Regions from separate parts of the Arthrobacter sp. MYb221 genome, predicted to be linked through region 1. Evidence: predicted binding sites of a transcription regulator. Region 1 holds the regulator's gene; the other holds the start of a gene.
What was found. The regulator HrcA, encoded in region 1, represses chaperone genes, less so after heat shock. The targets are predictions, from matches to a motif close to TTNGCACTCGNNNNNNNCGAGTGCNAA.
Positions count from the first base shown of each region.

Region 2: a site for HrcA is predicted at 5,710-5,736, ahead of groL (chaperonin GroEL). Genes of this name have one in related genera too.

Region 1 covers NZ_PCPW01000001.1:136,408-144,240, forward strand. Annotated here, with positions in the region: gene hemW (radical SAM family heme chaperone HemW) at 1-865, shown strand, start outside; gene CQ015_RS00670 (DUF4870 domain-containing protein) at 883-1,284, opposite strand; gene CQ015_RS00675 (DUF3097 domain-containing protein) at 1,376-2,245, opposite strand; gene hrcA (heat-inducible transcriptional repressor HrcA) at 2,371-3,384, shown strand; gene dnaJ (molecular chaperone DnaJ) at 3,436-4,560, shown strand; gene CQ015_RS00690 (16S rRNA (uracil(1498)-N(3))-methyltransferase) at 4,563-5,336, shown strand; gene CQ015_RS00695 (GerMN domain-containing protein) at 5,418-6,230, opposite strand; gene CQ015_RS00700 (PhoH family protein) at 6,629-7,657, shown strand; gene ybeY (rRNA maturation RNase YbeY) at 7,654-7,833, shown strand, end outside.
Region 2 covers NZ_PCPW01000009.1:9,358-17,190, forward strand. Annotated here, with positions in the region: gene CQ015_RS18750 (GNAT family N-acetyltransferase) at 1-303, opposite strand, end outside; tRNA gene CQ015_RS11885 (tRNA-Val) at 707-783, shown strand; gene CQ015_RS11890 (LLM class flavin-dependent oxidoreductase) at 860-1,915, opposite strand; gene CQ015_RS11895 (threonine/serine exporter ThrE family protein) at 2,114-3,784, shown strand; gene CQ015_RS11900 (uracil-DNA glycosylase) at 3,781-4,554, opposite strand; gene CQ015_RS11905 (DUF3263 domain-containing protein) at 4,709-4,999, shown strand; gene CQ015_RS11910 (LytR C-terminal domain-containing protein) at 5,045-5,647, shown strand; gene groL (chaperonin GroEL) at 5,937-7,574, shown strand; gene CQ015_RS11920 (DUF4031 domain-containing protein) at 7,690-7,833, opposite strand, start outside.

The DNA of each region.
Region 1 (7,833 bases):
GCCCGGCGCCGAGGTCACTACCGAGGCGAACCCGGATTCGGTGACCCGTGAAAGCCTGCAAGAGCTCAAGGACGGCGGGTTCACCCGCGTGTCCTTTGGCATGCAGTCGGCGGTGCCACATGTGCTGGCGGTGCTGGAGCGAACCCACGATCCCAAGGGCGTGCCGCAGGTGGTCCGCTGGGCTCGCGAAGTGGGTCTCCAGGTGAGCGTCGATCTGATCTATGGGACTCCGGGGGAGTCCTTGGAGGATTGGCGCACCAGCGTGGAAGCGGCTTTGAGCTATGAACCGGATCACATTTCGGCCTACGCGCTGATTATTGAAGAGGGCACCAAGCTTGCGGCGCAGATTCGCCGCGGACAGGTACCGAACATCGACGATGACGATCATGCCGAAAAGTATCAGCTGGCCGATGAAATGTTCGCGGCCGCGGGCTTCCGCTGGTATGAAGTTAGCAACTGGGCCAAGGGCGAAGGGCATGCTTGCCGGCATAACGTTGCCTACTGGCAAGGCGGAGACTGGTGGGGCGCCGGACCGGGTGCCCATTCGCATGTTGGTGGCCTGCGCTGGTGGAATGTGAAGCATCCTTCGGCCTACCAGCAGCGGATCGACGGCGGGATTTCCCCGGGCCACGGCCGCGAGTTCCCCGATGCCGAGGCAGTCAAACTGGAGCGCACGATGCTGCTGACCCGGTTGGGCAGCGGCATGCCGATCGCCGAATTGGATGAGCATGGCCGTCGGGCAGTTGCCGGACTCATTGCCGACGAGCTGATCGAACCGCAGTCGGCCTTTGCCGGAACGATCGTGTTAACGCAACGAGGTCGGCTCCTGGCCGACCTTGTAGTGCGGGAACTGTTGGACTTCTAAAGTTTCAGCAAGGATTGTTACTTCATTAGCCGCAGGTTGAATGCGTAGCGGTATGGGCGTCCCTTGTTAGCCTGGATGGCTGCACGGGCGCCCATCAGCGTCATATAGACCCAAAGCGCCACGGTGGCTACCGCGAACGCCCAGCCAAACCCGGGAACCAGGGTGAGCACGTTCAGCACGATGGCCAAAATGGTCAGCGGAAACGTGAAGTTGAAGGCTTCTTTCGACTCCTGCGAGGTAAAAGGTCCACGGTCGCGGTACACGGCGAAGATGATGGCCGCGGGAATGCATCCCAGTACCGCGCCGAAATGCGACATCATGGCCCATTGGCGATCCTCGGAAGGAGTCAAGGGCAAAGCCGAGACCTTGGAACCTTCGAAACGTGAATTTTCCGGCGGTACGGTCTTGCGTGCAGTCACGTGGCGCTTCCTTGTTTAGCAGTGGGTGGTCGATCTGATTCTATCGAGGATCTAGCGACGCAGAGTACAACCCGCCCTAAAAATCCAACTATTAGTCAATCGTTAGGAAACCGTAATCTTCGCTGGTTAGAAAATCGATGAGCTCCTCGACCTTACCCAGCAGCTGCGGTTCAAGCTGTGCGTAGTGGTCAACTCGGGAAAGGATGCGCTGCCAACCCAGCCCGATGTCCTCGGCAGTTGAATGCGGCCAGCCGAACGCGCGTAATATTCCGGTTTTCCAATCCGTTCCACGGGGGATCACCGGCCACTTCTCAATATTAAGTGCTGCCGGTTTCACCGCCTGCCACACGTCGACATACGGATGACCAAGAATCAGGACATGATTCGCCGCACCGGGAACCGCCATCGCTTCCTTCACGATACGTTCTTCCTTGGTGCCCGCAATCAGGTGGTCAACCAAGATCCCCAGACGCCGTTCGGGCGAGGGATTGAAAGCGCGAATGGCGCCGGCAAGATCGTCGACGCCATGCAGAGGCTCAACGACGATGCCTTCCACGCGCAGGTCATGGCCCCAGACTTTCTCCACTAGTTCGGCATCGTGCTTGCCTTCGACCCAGATCCGGCTGGCGCGTGCCTCGCGGGCCTTCAAACCGGTGACCGCCCGGGAACCGGAAGCTGAAACCATGGTCTTTGGCGCCAATGCCTTGGCTTGTGGCTCAACGATCTCCACCGGCTCGCCTTCGAGCAGGAAGCCGAAGCCCGCTTGGAAAGAGCGGGTCTTGCCCCGCCGGTCTTCTAAAACGATCACCCGCATTCCTCCGGACTTCTCGGTACGCACCACTTCGCCGACCCAACCGCTGTCCACGTCTTCGAGTAGTAGGCCCATTGATATCGGAACTTGACGCAGTTTTTTCGGTGCAGGTGCACTGAGGTCGTGGGCTCCCCAGGAGTAATTGGTCACGTACTGCCTTTCGCTGTGATCGAATACGCTCGAAATCCAATGCTAGCAACCGATGTAGGTATTAGACTTGGCACTTGATAGGTTAGAGTGCCAAATCCTTGCCGGAGTTCATAGGAGGTGTTGACGTGAGCGAGTTTCGACGTCTGGACGTTTTACGCGCCATTGTGGAGGACTACGTCCAGTCGCATGAACCGGTAGGTTCAAAGGCTTTGCTTGATCGGCATAACCTGGGAGTTTCTGCTGCCACGATTCGCAATGATATGGCCTTGCTGGAAGAGGAGGGGCTCATCGCTGCCCCGCACACCTCCTCGGGGAGAATACCCACGGAAAAGGGCTATCGCCGATTCGTTGACCAAATCGGCGAGCTTAAGCCGTTGTCTCGGGCGGAGCGCGAGGCCATCAACAAAATCTTGGATAATTCCCAGGATTTAGATGAGGTCTTGCATAGCACCGTGCGCTTGCTGGCACGTTTGACGAATCAGGTGGCGTTGATCCAGGTGCCGCACTATGACACCGCATCGCTGCGCAATCTGGACCTAGTCGGACTTGGCTCATCCCAGGTATTGATGGTCATGATTGCCTCCAATGGCACCGTCGACCAGCGGATGATCGGCACTTCCAGGGCGTATAGCGACGACGAACTGCAGGGTATGAAGCAAGGCGTGCTCAAGGCCTTTGGCGGTCGGCAGTTGGCAGATCTCGTAGGTTCGCTGGCCACCGAATCAATTCCGCTCCAGCTTCTGGAAGATACGCTGTTCATGACGGTGCTCGGTTCCTTGCAGGAGATGGCACGTGCGGCCAACACCCAGCGCATCGTGATGGCGGGGACCGCGAACCTTGCCCGTTCGGTGGGAGATTTCCCGCTGACGCTCACCCCGGTGCTCGAAGCGCTTGAAGAGCAGGTGGTGCTGCTGAAGCTGTTCTCCGAGTTGGAAGCGGACTCTCGGGGCGTGGCGGTAGCCATTGGCACCGAGCACCATTACGGGCAGCTTTCCGACGCAACGGTCATCGCGACAACCTATGGCTCGGACACCAGGAACAAGCTTGGAGTGCTCGGTCCGACGCGGATGAATTATCCAACCTCCATGTCTTCGGTCCGGGCGGTTGCCCGTTACCTGTCAAAGATTTTGACGAACTAGTTTCGTCAGCAACAACGTTTTATATTTTTACGAAAGGACACGGCGAATATCGTGAGCTCGCATTACGAGACGCTGGGTGTTGCCCAGGACGCGACCCCGCAGGAAATCAAGAGCGCCTACCGCAAGCTGGCGCGCAAGCTGCACCCCGATGTCAACCCAGGCGAGGGGGCAGCCGAGCAGTTCAAGCTCGTCACACGAGCCTATGAAGTCCTTTCCGACGAAAAGAAGCGCGCCAACTTCGACGCCACCGGCGACCTGAACGGCAACGGCCAGCAGGGATTCGGCGGCGGAGGCCAGAACTTCGGTGGCTTCGGCGACATCTTCGAACAGTTCTTCGGCGGCGGGCAAGCCCAAGGGCCGGCCTCGCGCACGCAGGCCGGCCGCGACGCGCTGATCACCATCACCATCGATTTGGTCGACGCGGTCAAGGGCACCGTATACCCGCTCGAGATGGAAACGGCCGTCACCTGCAAGGTCTGTGAAGGCTCTTGCTGCCGGCCCGGCACCAGCCCGGTTACCTGCGAAACCTGCCGCGGTGCGGGCCAGATCCAGCGTCCGGTGCGTTCCTTCCTCGGCCAGATGATGACCGTGGAAACTTGCCCGGCCTGCCGTGGCTTTGGCACGACCATTCCGGATCCATGCAATGAATGCAATGGCGAGGGACGCGTGCGCGAGCACGTCTCGAAGTCGCTGAACATTCCGGCCGGTGTCGACGCCGGCACTCGTATCCAGCTGCGCGGACAGGGCGAAGCCGGTCCCGGCGGCGGCCCGAACGGAAACCTCTTCGTCGAAATCGACGTACGCCGCCACAAGGTCTTCGAACGCGCGCAGACCGACTTGCACGCGAAGATGGCCATCCCAATGACCGGCGCCGCCCTCGGTTGCGAGCTGAAGCTGGAAACCTTCGATGGTGAACAGCAGATCACCGTGGAATCGGGCGCCCAGGACGGGGACACCATCACTCTGCCAGGGCTGGGTGTGCCGCGCCTGCGCGGTGGCAAGCGTGGCGACATCGTGGTGCACCTGCAGGTGGAGACTCCGACGAAGCTGGACGCCGCACAGCGTGAGCTGCTCGAGCAGCTGGCGGCATTGCGTGGCGAAGAGATGACCGCCGGCCGCGTCGAACAGTCCGGTGGAATGTTCTCGCGACTGCGTGACAAGTTGAACCAACGCTGAGCATGAGCAATCACAGCTTCGTGATCGACGCTCAGCAAGCAGCTGAGGCCATGGTGGGGGACAGTTTGGAGCTCACCGGGCCCGAGGCCCACCATGCGGTTGCGGTCAAGCGTGTGGCTCCCGGCGAAGAGCTGGACTTGCTCGACGGCACCGGGCTCCGGTTGCGAGTCAAGGTCAGTGCCGCGGCCAAGGACCTGCTCAGCGTGACCGTGGTGGAACGCATCGAAGAAGCGCCGCCGGTCCACCCGGTCGGCCTAGTGCAGGCGCTGGCCAAGGGCGACCGGGATCTACAGGCCGTGGAATCGGCGGTGGAACTGGGAATTTTCACGGTCCGCCCCTGGCAGGCCGATCGATCGATTGTGCGTTGGAATGGGCCGAAGACCGAAAAGGCCTTAGCTAAATGGCGTTCGCAGGTGCGTTCGGCACAGAAGCAGTCACGCCGCGCCTTCGAACCAAGGGTCTTGGAACCGCTCGGGTCCAAGGCTCTGGCCGGACAGATCGCGCAGCTTGCTGCCCAGGGCGAGCTGGTTCTGATCCTGCATGAATCAGCTAAATGCTCGGTGGCCGAGGAAACCCGGTCGTGGCTCGATTCGGCCCCGGCACATGCGGGGGTGACGTTGGTAGTGGGCCCCGAAGGCGGGATCAGCGACGCGGAGCTCGATCAGTTTGTCGGCGCTGGAGCCAAGGCCGCGCTCTTAGGCGAGCACGTGCTACGCGCTTCGACGGCCGGGCCGGCAGCCCTCGTTCTGGTTCGGCATCTGCTCGGAGAACTGTAGCCGCCGAAAGGTTCAGAAATTAAGAAGTTCCGCAGGCCGACGGCCTGCGGAACTTTTTAATTGGTAGCGAATATTCGCAGCCTATTTAATGGTGAACTCGCTGGATACCGAGGCGATCTTTTCTTCTGATCCGGATTCCCTGCCCCAGAAGGTGAGTTTGTAGGCGCCTACGCTCAGCTGCTTGGTGAAATCAAAGGAGCCATCGGGATTGACCGTATCTTCCGGGATTGGCTCCTCGGCGGTGAGCACGGTGAGCTTTCCCGACTTGTCCTTGCTCTCCAAGCTGTAATAGATACCGTCGCTGAACTTCGAGGCGCGAGCATTGAACTGGATCTGACCGGCCTTGCGGGTCGACCCGTATTGCGGATCGATAATCCAAATCGGGGCCATGAATGTGGCATCGCGGTCGTAGGAGTCCGCCAGTCGCAAGTCGCCGAAGACCGTGGCGTTGGCCCGGCCGTCAACCAGAATTCTCACTTTCGGTGGCAGCGAGCCAACGAGGAGGCCTGCATTGGACGCGGCGGCGGTGGCGGTGAACACCAGCTGCTGAATTGTGCGTTCGGAAAGGCCACGATCAAGCTTTGCACCGAAGACCTTCTCCGGTAGGTCCAGGGTGATCACATTGTCCTGGTTCATGGACACGCCAACTTCACCCGAAGGCTTCAGATGCGTGTACCACTCGGCATTGGCCGGCTTTTCGTTGAGCAGGTAGGAGATTGAATCGCCGATCGGCTCGCCAGTGGCGTTTTTTGTGGCGTACTCGCGGTAGAGGAAAACCCCGAGGTCCATATTTTCAAGCCAGTAGATCGGGAGCCTGTCGATCGGGGAATGGTGCTCCACCGAATCGTTGGCAGGAGGCAGTCCCACGGTACCCGCGGCAGTACTGATCGGCATTTCGTGGGATTCTTCGCGCGAGGCAAGACCGCAGCCAGCTGCTACGACGAGAGTTAAACAGACTCCGGTGACGGTTACCCGCTTGGAGATCAACCTCGTAATTCTTCCTTGCACTACTTACCAATCCGTTGATTATTCACTTGACACCTTGCTGTAAACCAGCTCTGGCGCTCAAATAGTTTGGCACATGATGGCGCCCGGGATCGCCAAAAAGGAGTCTAACGAAGGATTCGTAACCAAATCTATACCTTTACCACCACAGATGCTTTAGAATCACTTCAGATTTTTGTGCTCTAGCTACCTGCGAAATTATCCCCTAAGCGTGCTGAACTAGATAGACTGTAGGGGACAAGAACAATAATCATTGCCAAGCTCAGCAAAGGGGCACTAAGCACTGCATGCAGGTTGAACAGAACAAGATGCCGGTCGAATCCGGCCCCGCGTCATTGACGATCACCTTCGACACTCCCGAACTCATGGTTGCCACGCTGGGTCCAAGCGATGAATTGTTGCGCATTCTGACCGGCGCCTACCCGCTGGTGCAGTTTCGCCCCAATGGCGCTTCCTTGACCCTGGTTGGCGAGCCCGTGCAGGTGCGCAAGGCTCAGCGTGTGACCGAAGAGGCCCGTGCACTTGCCAGCCGCGGCTCCCGGATGAGCGCAGACACCATTGAGCAGATCATCAAGATGCTCTCCGCCGGTGGTGCCGATGCGCCCACCGACGTCCTCGGGCTGAAGATTCTCTCCGGACGGGGACGCGCGATCCGGCCGAAAACGCTGAATCAGAAAAGCTATGTCGACGCCATCGAAGACAACACGGTGACCTTCGGCGTGGGTCCTGCCGGTACCGGCAAAACTTTCCTGGCCATGGCTATGGCCGTGGCAGCCTTGCAGGCGAAAGAAGTCAGCCGCATCATCTTGACTCGTCCCGCCGTAGAAGCCGGGGAGAAACTGGGCTTTTTGCCCGGAAGCCTCACGGAGAAAATCGATCCCTATCTGCGTCCGCTCTATGATGCGCTGCACGACATGATCGACCCGGAGACCATTCCACGGTTGCTGGAGGCAGGCACCATCGAGGTCGCTCCCTTGGCGTACATGCGCGGGCGCACCTTGAACGATGCCTTCGTGATTCTCGACGAAGCGCAGAACACCACCAGCGAACAAATGAAAATGTTCCTCACTCGTTTGGGCTTCGGCTCCAAGATGGTCATCACCGGCGATGTCACTCAGGTGGATCTGCCCGGTAACTCGGTCTCCGGGCTTCGCATGGTGATCGACGTGTTGGCGGGTATCGACGACATCGCCCTGTGCCGGCTGGATGCCGGCGACGTGGTGCGCCACCGCCTCATTGCAGATATCGTCACGGCGTACGATCGCTGGGACACCCAACAGCGCAAAGCACAATCCCGGGGACGGCACAAGTCATGAGCGTCGAAGTAAATAACGAAACAGACTACGAAGTGGATCTGCAGGACGTGCAGAAACTCGCTGACTCGATCACCCAGGCGATGTTCATTCACCCGGAAACGGAAGTTTCCGTCGTCTTCATCGACGAAGAGGCCATGAGCGAATTGCATGTGGAGTGGATGGACCTGGAAGGTCCC
Region 2 (7,833 bases), on a different contig from region 1:
CACCACATACTCCAGGCGTAGGTCTGTCACTTGCTGGCGTATGCCTTGGCGCCGATATTCCGGGCGGACCGCCATGCAACCTAATTCAAGCGCGCCCATGGCGCTAGTTGGAGCCAGCACCGCGTCGTGCACGACTCCGGCTGCGACCAGAACACCTGAGTCACGGACGCTGACCACACAACGTGCGCGGTCAATTTTTTGATTCCATCGATCATCAATTTCCGGATACAAAGTCGCCATCTCGGTGCGTGCGGCACCAGCAGGAGCTGTTGATGACAGGGCATAGCGAAGGGTAGGGCGCACTGGGAACCGTCCTAAATGCTAAGACGAACGAACTATCTGGCTATTGCTGTTGTGTGGGACGCAGAGCAATGGGTTTCGTTGGCCTTCAGGGGACCGCAGCCGGTGGCTTACGGCAACGTCCTTGCAGGGCCCAGTATGAGCTCGAGGAACTAAAAAAATTATGCATTCAATCTCTGCTCGTTAGCAAGAGAAAATAGGGGCAATAAAGTGAAATCTAGATAAACGAAAGGCACTATTATTTTAGGTCTGCCGTAGTCGGCTTTTCTCTTGAGCTCCTGCCCTAGGACGGTGGCGTGATGGGCGACGTAGCCGCTAGCTGTGGGGCAGCTGGCGCCGATTTTGCGGCCAAGGCAAAGACCGCTAAGATCGTTTAGGTGCTTGACCGGGAGGTTGACGCAAAGATGGATCTTTAGCTCAGTTGGTTAGAGCGTTCGCCTCACACGCGAAAGGTCGCTGGTTCGAGTCCAGTAAGATCCACCAAATAAAGAGAAAACCACCGCCGGCGGTGGTTTTCTCTTTATTTAACTGCTTTTAGTGGATCGCGCGTAGCCGGTGGTTATTTGGCGAGTAACTCGTGAACCAGCGGTTTGACTTCGTTGCCAAGCAGCTCGATGCTCTCGAGCATGGTCTCGTGTGGCAAAGAGCCTGCCGAATATTTGATGTCTACTCGACTTAGTCCGAGGCTTCTGGTGACCTTCGCCATCTTGGTGGCGACGGTCTGCGGACTACCGGCCATCATGGAACCTTCAGGCCCCATAGCGGCCTCCAAGCGCATTTTGCTAACCGGCGGCCAACCGCGTTCGGCGCCCAAGCGATTCATGGTGCGCTGATAGTGCGGCCACAACAGTTCGAGAGCTTCCGCATCGGTCGGTGCAACCAATCCGTGGAAGTGCGCACCCACCTTTTGAGGTTGCTTGCCCAGCTCTTTCAACGCGCGGTGGTAAAGCTGAACTAGCTGCTCGAAGGCTGATGGCTGGCCGCCAATGATTGCGAGAAAGAGTGGAAGGCCGTGGCGAGCGGCGCGAAGTACCGACTGCGGGCTGCCGCCGACGCCCACCCAAGTGGTGAGCGCATCGTTTTCCAATAGCGGGTACAGCTGTTGGCTGTTCAAAGCGCCGCGGTGTTCTCCAGACCAGGTCACGGGCTCTCCGGATCGGACCTTAGCCAGGAGATCGAGTTTTTCTTCGAAGAGAGACTCATAGTCCTCGAGGTTGAGCCCAAACAACGGGAAGGACTCGATGAAGGATCCGCGTCCGGCGATAATTTCGGCACGTCCCTGCGCGATGGCATCGAGCGTTGCGAAGCGCTCGTACACCCGAACCGGGTCATCGCTGGAGAGCACCGTTACCGCGGTACCGAGGCGGATCTTGTCGGTGACTTGCGCCAGCGCCGCGAGAATTATTTCCGGCGACGATACAGCATAATCGTCTCGGTGATGTTCACCGACGCCGAAGAAATCAAGGCCAACTTCTTCGGCCTTCTGCCCTTCGACGATGACGTTGCGAATAACCTGAGCGTGCGATAACTGCTTGCCCTGCTGGTCTTCGGAGAGATCCCCGAAAGTTTCAACACCAATTTCAGGCCGGAGGCTTGTTTGACCGATGGAACTCACAATGATCCTCTTCTCTTAGATTTCCATGCAATTGCATCTAAGTGGGTAACCAGTCCACCGATAAATTTATTTCCGACAGCAAAAATGCCAGATGTGTTCAGGGATACTCGGCCTATTTTGATTCCATTCTCCCGCTTTACTTGCCGTGGTTGTATCGTGAGGATGACGAATAGAACAAGAGCCTAGGGGGAGTGATTCGTGGCGCAGCAAGACCATGGTGAGAAGCACGCGGATTCGAAAAATCCAGGAGAAGATCCTTCGCCATTGGCCGGGTCGCTACCTCGTATTTCGACGAGTGAAATCAACATGGGGCACCTTCCCGAGACGGCGTCTTTTGAGACGACCATGGCCTCCGAGCTACCGCTAAATACCGCGGTAAGTGCGAGCGTTGCGTCAGCGGACGTGGCGGATATCGAGTCGCGTACCGGCCAGGTCTACACCTCTGATGACGGCATTACACTGATGCCTACACGGGCCAACCCGGTGGCTCGCCGTTTGCTGGCAAAAATGTGGATCTCGGATACGCCGCCGACTGAGGCGCTGAAGGTCGTTGACCGATTGCGCGGCACCCCCTACGCGAACCCTAGGGTCAACGTCGATCAAGATGCTTCGGCGCGGCGAACCATGGAGTTTGCGCTGGACCTTGGCGAAACGCTGATTCGCTATGGGGCTGGTGCTTTGGAAGTGGAAACCAGCATCATCGCGGTGACCGCAGCCCTAGGGCTTAGCCACCTAGACGTGGATATCACCAATCAATCGTTGCACCTGAACTACAGCCCGCCAGAAGCTGAGAGCTACTCTATCCTGCGCGTGGTGCGTTCGTACACTACGAACTACGCGGGCATGGTGATGGTGCACGAGCTGGTTTCGGACATCATCGCTGGCGGTGTTTCGCGGACCGAATCTGCCAAGCGGCTTAAAAGGATCACACGGAAGCCGAAGCCTTTCCCGCGTTGGTTCGTTGCGGTTGGCCAATCGGTTTTCGCCGCCGCCTTCGTCCTGTTCATCGGCGGTTCATGGCTCGGTGCACTCGTCGCGATGGCTTCGTCCTGGCTGATCTCGCAGATAGGCCGGTATGGATCCCGATGGCGGGTCCCAGAGTTCTTCACCGTGGCGACCTCGACTTTTACCGTCACCGGAATAGCCTTGCTTAGCCATCAGGTCCACGCACCATTGGATCCGGCGTTGGTAGTCTCTGGTGGCATCTTGCTTCTGCTGCCTTCTGGCAGATTTGTTTCGGCGCTGCAAGACGCAATCAATGGCTTCCCGGTCACCGCGGTCGGACGTCTATTTTCCGCTGGGTTGACCTATACGGCAATACTTTCCGGGATCTCCGCGGCGTTGGTGGTTTCATCCGTATTGGGCGGGGACAAGGTGGATGTCCATAAAATCGTCGCCACCGATTATCCGACATGGATGCTGATCGCCTTGGTAGCAGTCGCCATTCTGGCCGGTTCGGTCACCGAGCAGACCGCACAGCGCTTGTTGCTGCCTACCGCGTTGATCGCGGTCGGCGGCTATCTGGTGCTGCTCTTGGCGGAGCAGGTCGGGCTTGGCGCTCGGGCAACGCCAGCGGTGGTGTCCACGGCCATTGGCTTCGCTGCGCGCTTCCTGGCGGACAAGCTGAATTCACCTCAGCTGGTGATCGCAGCCCCCGCGGTCATGTTCATGCTGCCTGGCCTGATGATCTTCCGGGCCATGTACGGCATCGTTTTCGAGGTGGATGAAATGTTCGCCGGCCTGGTGGAAATGTTCAACGCGTTTGCAATCATGCTGTCCATCGCCGGTGGTGTGGTCTTCGGCGACACACTGTGCCGTCCGCTGACCTCCAACGCACGGCGCGAACGCCGACGCATCCGCCGCCGCTAGCCGGCCGGCAGTTTCCATTCAATAGGCGCCTGGCCGATTTCGGCCAGGCGCCTATTGATTTGCGAAAAATGCTTTGACCCAAAGAATCCACGTGAAGCGGACAACGGGGAAGGATGAGCGCTGCGAAGCTGGGGCATATTGTTCATCAGGGTACCAAGCTTCTGTGCGTGGGCACCCCACAGAACAGCCACCACCGGCACCTTGCGGGCATTGAGCGTAGCGATAATCGCTTCAACTACCGGTGCCCAGCCAAGCTTCTGGTGACTGCCGGCGTTAGACGCAGTCACAGAGAGAACCTGATTGAGCAGCATGACCCCTTGCTCATGCCAGGCGCCGAGGTCTGGATGCCCAGCTTCGGGCACGCCAAGATCTACGAACAGCTCCTTGTAAATGTTGCGCAAGCTACGCGGCAGGGGGCGCACGTTCTTCGCTGCGGCGAAGGCCAAGCCATTCGCCTGTCCGGGCGTCGGATAGGGGTCTTGACCCATGATCAGGACTTTGATCTCGGCTACGGGTAGCGATAGTGCGCGCAACATCACCTCTGGGGCCGGGAGTATCTGCTCGCCAGCCTGTGAGCGTGCCGCCAACTTACGTGCGATTTCCTGCAACACGCCATCGAGCGGTTCCAAAGTGGAAACCCAATCCGCGGCGATAAACCCGCGACTTGCCAGCGATTTTGCACCAAAGAAGAAGGGGAAGTCTTCGGTGGAATATGCCGGCGGCGCGGTAGGCTCGGGAGCGTCGAAAAGGGCGGGCTGCTCGTTGTTCATGGCAATCATTCTGCCGGTTTTCCGGCGCGGTTGTGCCGCGTTACACGGCACGGCGTTGGTTGATTGGTTAGAATATCGGTGGTGTGTCCACCACGCGTGGATAAATATGCATGAATAAACCCGACTTTTCGAAGTTCTAGGATGAGGTGAACGTATGGCTGGCAATGAGGTTTTAGTGGATTTCGTGATGAACCCCGATTCCGAGCTGGATGAGCGTTCGCAACAGATCTTGAACATGGAGAAGCTGTGGTGGAAGTATGCCGGAGCCAAGGAACAAGCTATTACCAAGCAGTTCTCTATCTCGCCGACAAACTACTATCAGCTACTCAACCAGCTGATCGACACGGATGCGGCGATGGCCTATGACCCAATGCTGGTAAAGCGGTTGCGTAGACTTCGATCTACTAAGCGTCGTGTGAGCGGTACCGTCGGCGGGGAACGCTAAGTTCATAGCCGGCCTCGGCCAGCCAGACCTCGAGCAAGGACAAGAATGACCAACTACCCACGTGACGAATTCGATCGCGTTCCGGAGTTTAGTACCCGCGTTGGGTCGCATCATGCCCACGGCTGGGCGCAGTCTGCCGCCGCCAAGGGCAAGGACAGCAAGCTTCGTTGGGTAGTTCTGTCCGCGATTGCGGTGTTGTTGATTGGTGGTGCCGGATTCTTCTTTGGTCCAGGCGTTGCCGATCGTCTAGCAGGGTCCGAACCGAGGCAAACCTCGGCACCGGCGGAGAGCGAAGGCTCTTCTGACCAAAGCGAAGCCGCATCCGAAAGCGCAACTCCGTCTAGCACCATCGATGACGCTGACGTGTTGTACGGACAACTCATCGGCGTGTACAACGGCGCAAGTATTGCAGGAGCTGCAGGGGCAGGCGAAGAATTGCTTGCCGAGGCTGATTTCACGAATATCGTGACGGATAATTGGACCCGAGACGCCGAGACCTCGACGGTGTATTACATGTCCGAGGCCTACCGGACCACCGCGGAAAAAGCCGCCGAAGTCTTGAACATCGATGAGGTTCTGCAGACCCGGAACATCCCCAACCGAGTTTCGGTCGTCCTTGGCGCTGACGATACGTTGAACTCGAAGTAATAATTAGCTTCGCTCACAGCCGATCAGCTTGCACTCGCCATGCGAGAGTGCCAATATTTGTATTAGCACTCATGCGTTACGACTGCTAATGCCGATCGGTTGTTCGTTTTAGAATCGAACCCTTTCGTCTCGGCGGTTGCTCAACGCACGGAGCGTGAAGAATACCTCAGATAGCGAGAGCTAATCCGAATTGTCGGCCCGATGCCGGCAACGGTGTGCTCGTCCGTCGCGGGCGCTGTCTGTCGGTTGCATTTTCGCAAAATCGTCCCCGAAAGGACCGAAAGCCACTATGGCCAAGATGATTGCATTTGACGAGGAAGCACGCCGCGGACTTGAGCGCGGCCTGAACATTCTGGCGGACGCCGTTAAGGTGACCTTGGGCCCACGCGGCCGCAACGTTGTTTTGGAGAAGAAGTGGGGCGCACCCACTATCACCAACGACGGTGTGTCCATCGCCAAGGAAATCGAGCTCGAGGATCCATACGAGAAGATCGGTGCCGAGCTCGTCAAGGAAGTTGCCAAGAAGACTGACGACGTCGCCGGTGACGGTACCACCACCGCTACCGTGCTCGCTCAGGCTCTGGTCAAGGAAGGCCTGCGCAACGTTGCTGCCGGCGCCGACCCAATCGCGCTACGCCGCGGCATCGACAAGGCTGTAGAAGCCGTCACCGCCGAGCTGTTCACCGCTGCTAAGAAGATCGAATCCAAGGAGCAGATCGCTGCTACCGCTTCGATCTCCGCTGGCGATCCAGAAATCGGCGCACTGATCGCCGAAGCACTGGACAAGGTTGGCGAGCAGGGCGTTATCACCGTAGAAGAGTCCAACACCTTCGGCCTTGAGCTGGAGCTGGCCGAGGGCATGCGCTTCGACAAGGGCTACATTTCCGCATACTTCGTCACCGACGCTGAGCGTCAGGAGACCGTGCTGGAAGACCCTTACATCCTGATCGTCAACTCGAAGATCTCCTCGGTCAAGGATATGGTTTCCTTGCTGGAGAAGGTCATGCAGTCGAACAAGTCGCTGCTGATCATCGCCGAAGACGTAGAGGGCGAAGCACTGGCCACCCTGATCCTGAACAAGATCCGTGGCCTGTTCAAGTCTGTAGCCGTCAAGGCTCCAGGCTTCGGCGATCGTCGCAAGGCAATGCTGACCGACATCGCACTGCTGACCGGTGGCCAGGTTGTTTCCGAGGAAATCGGCCTGTCGTTGGACACCGTTGGCCTCGAAGTTCTGGGTACCGCCCGCAAGGTCGTTATCACCAAGGACGAGACCACCATCGTTGAAGGCGGCGGCGACGCCGACGCTATCGAGGGCCGCAAGGCGCAGATCGCAGCCGAAATCAAGAACACCGATTCGGACTACGACCGCGAGAAGCTGCAGGAGCGCCACGCAAAGCTTTCCGGTGGTGTCGCTGTGCTGAAGGCCGGCGCCGCAACCGAGGTGGAGCTCAAGGAGCGCAAGCACCGCATCGAAGATGCTGTGCGTAACGCTAAGGCAGCTGTTGAAGAGGGCATCGTCGCCGGTGGTGGCGTGGCTCTGATTCAGGCAGGCGCCGCAGCATTCGCCAAGCTTGAGTTGGAAGGCGACGAAGCCACCGGCGCGAACATTGTTCGTGTTGGCATCGAAGCACCACTGAAGCAGATCGCACTGAACGCCGGCATGGAGCCAGGCGTAGTCGCCGACAAGGTCAAGGGCCTGCCAGCTGGCCACGGCCTGAACGCTGCCACCGGTCAGTACGTTGACCTGCTGGAAGCCGGCGTCAATGACCCAGTGAAGGTGACTCGTTCGGCCCTGCAGAACGCTGCATCTATCGCAGGTCTGTTCCTCACCACCGAGGCAGTCGTTGCAGATAAGCCAGCTCCTGCTGGCGCTGCCATGCCAGGTGGCGACGACATGGGTGGCATGGGCGGAATGGGCGGCTTCTAAGCTTCCGTACTTCCCAGGCACCTGTCTCGCAGGACAACCTGAACCCGAGGGCTTGCTTCACCACGAAGCAGGCCCTCGGGTCGTTAACCGGCAAGCAGAGTGCGTTTGAGCGTTCTCAGGCTTGCACGTGGAGTCGGTCAAGCTCGGCCTCAAGGTTCGCCCGTGCTTGTTTTTCCCAGCGTTCCTGAGCAGACGCGGTGCAATACAGCCGGTCTTTTCGCAGGAGCTCACGAAGAATGCTTGCTCGGCCTCGGGCAAA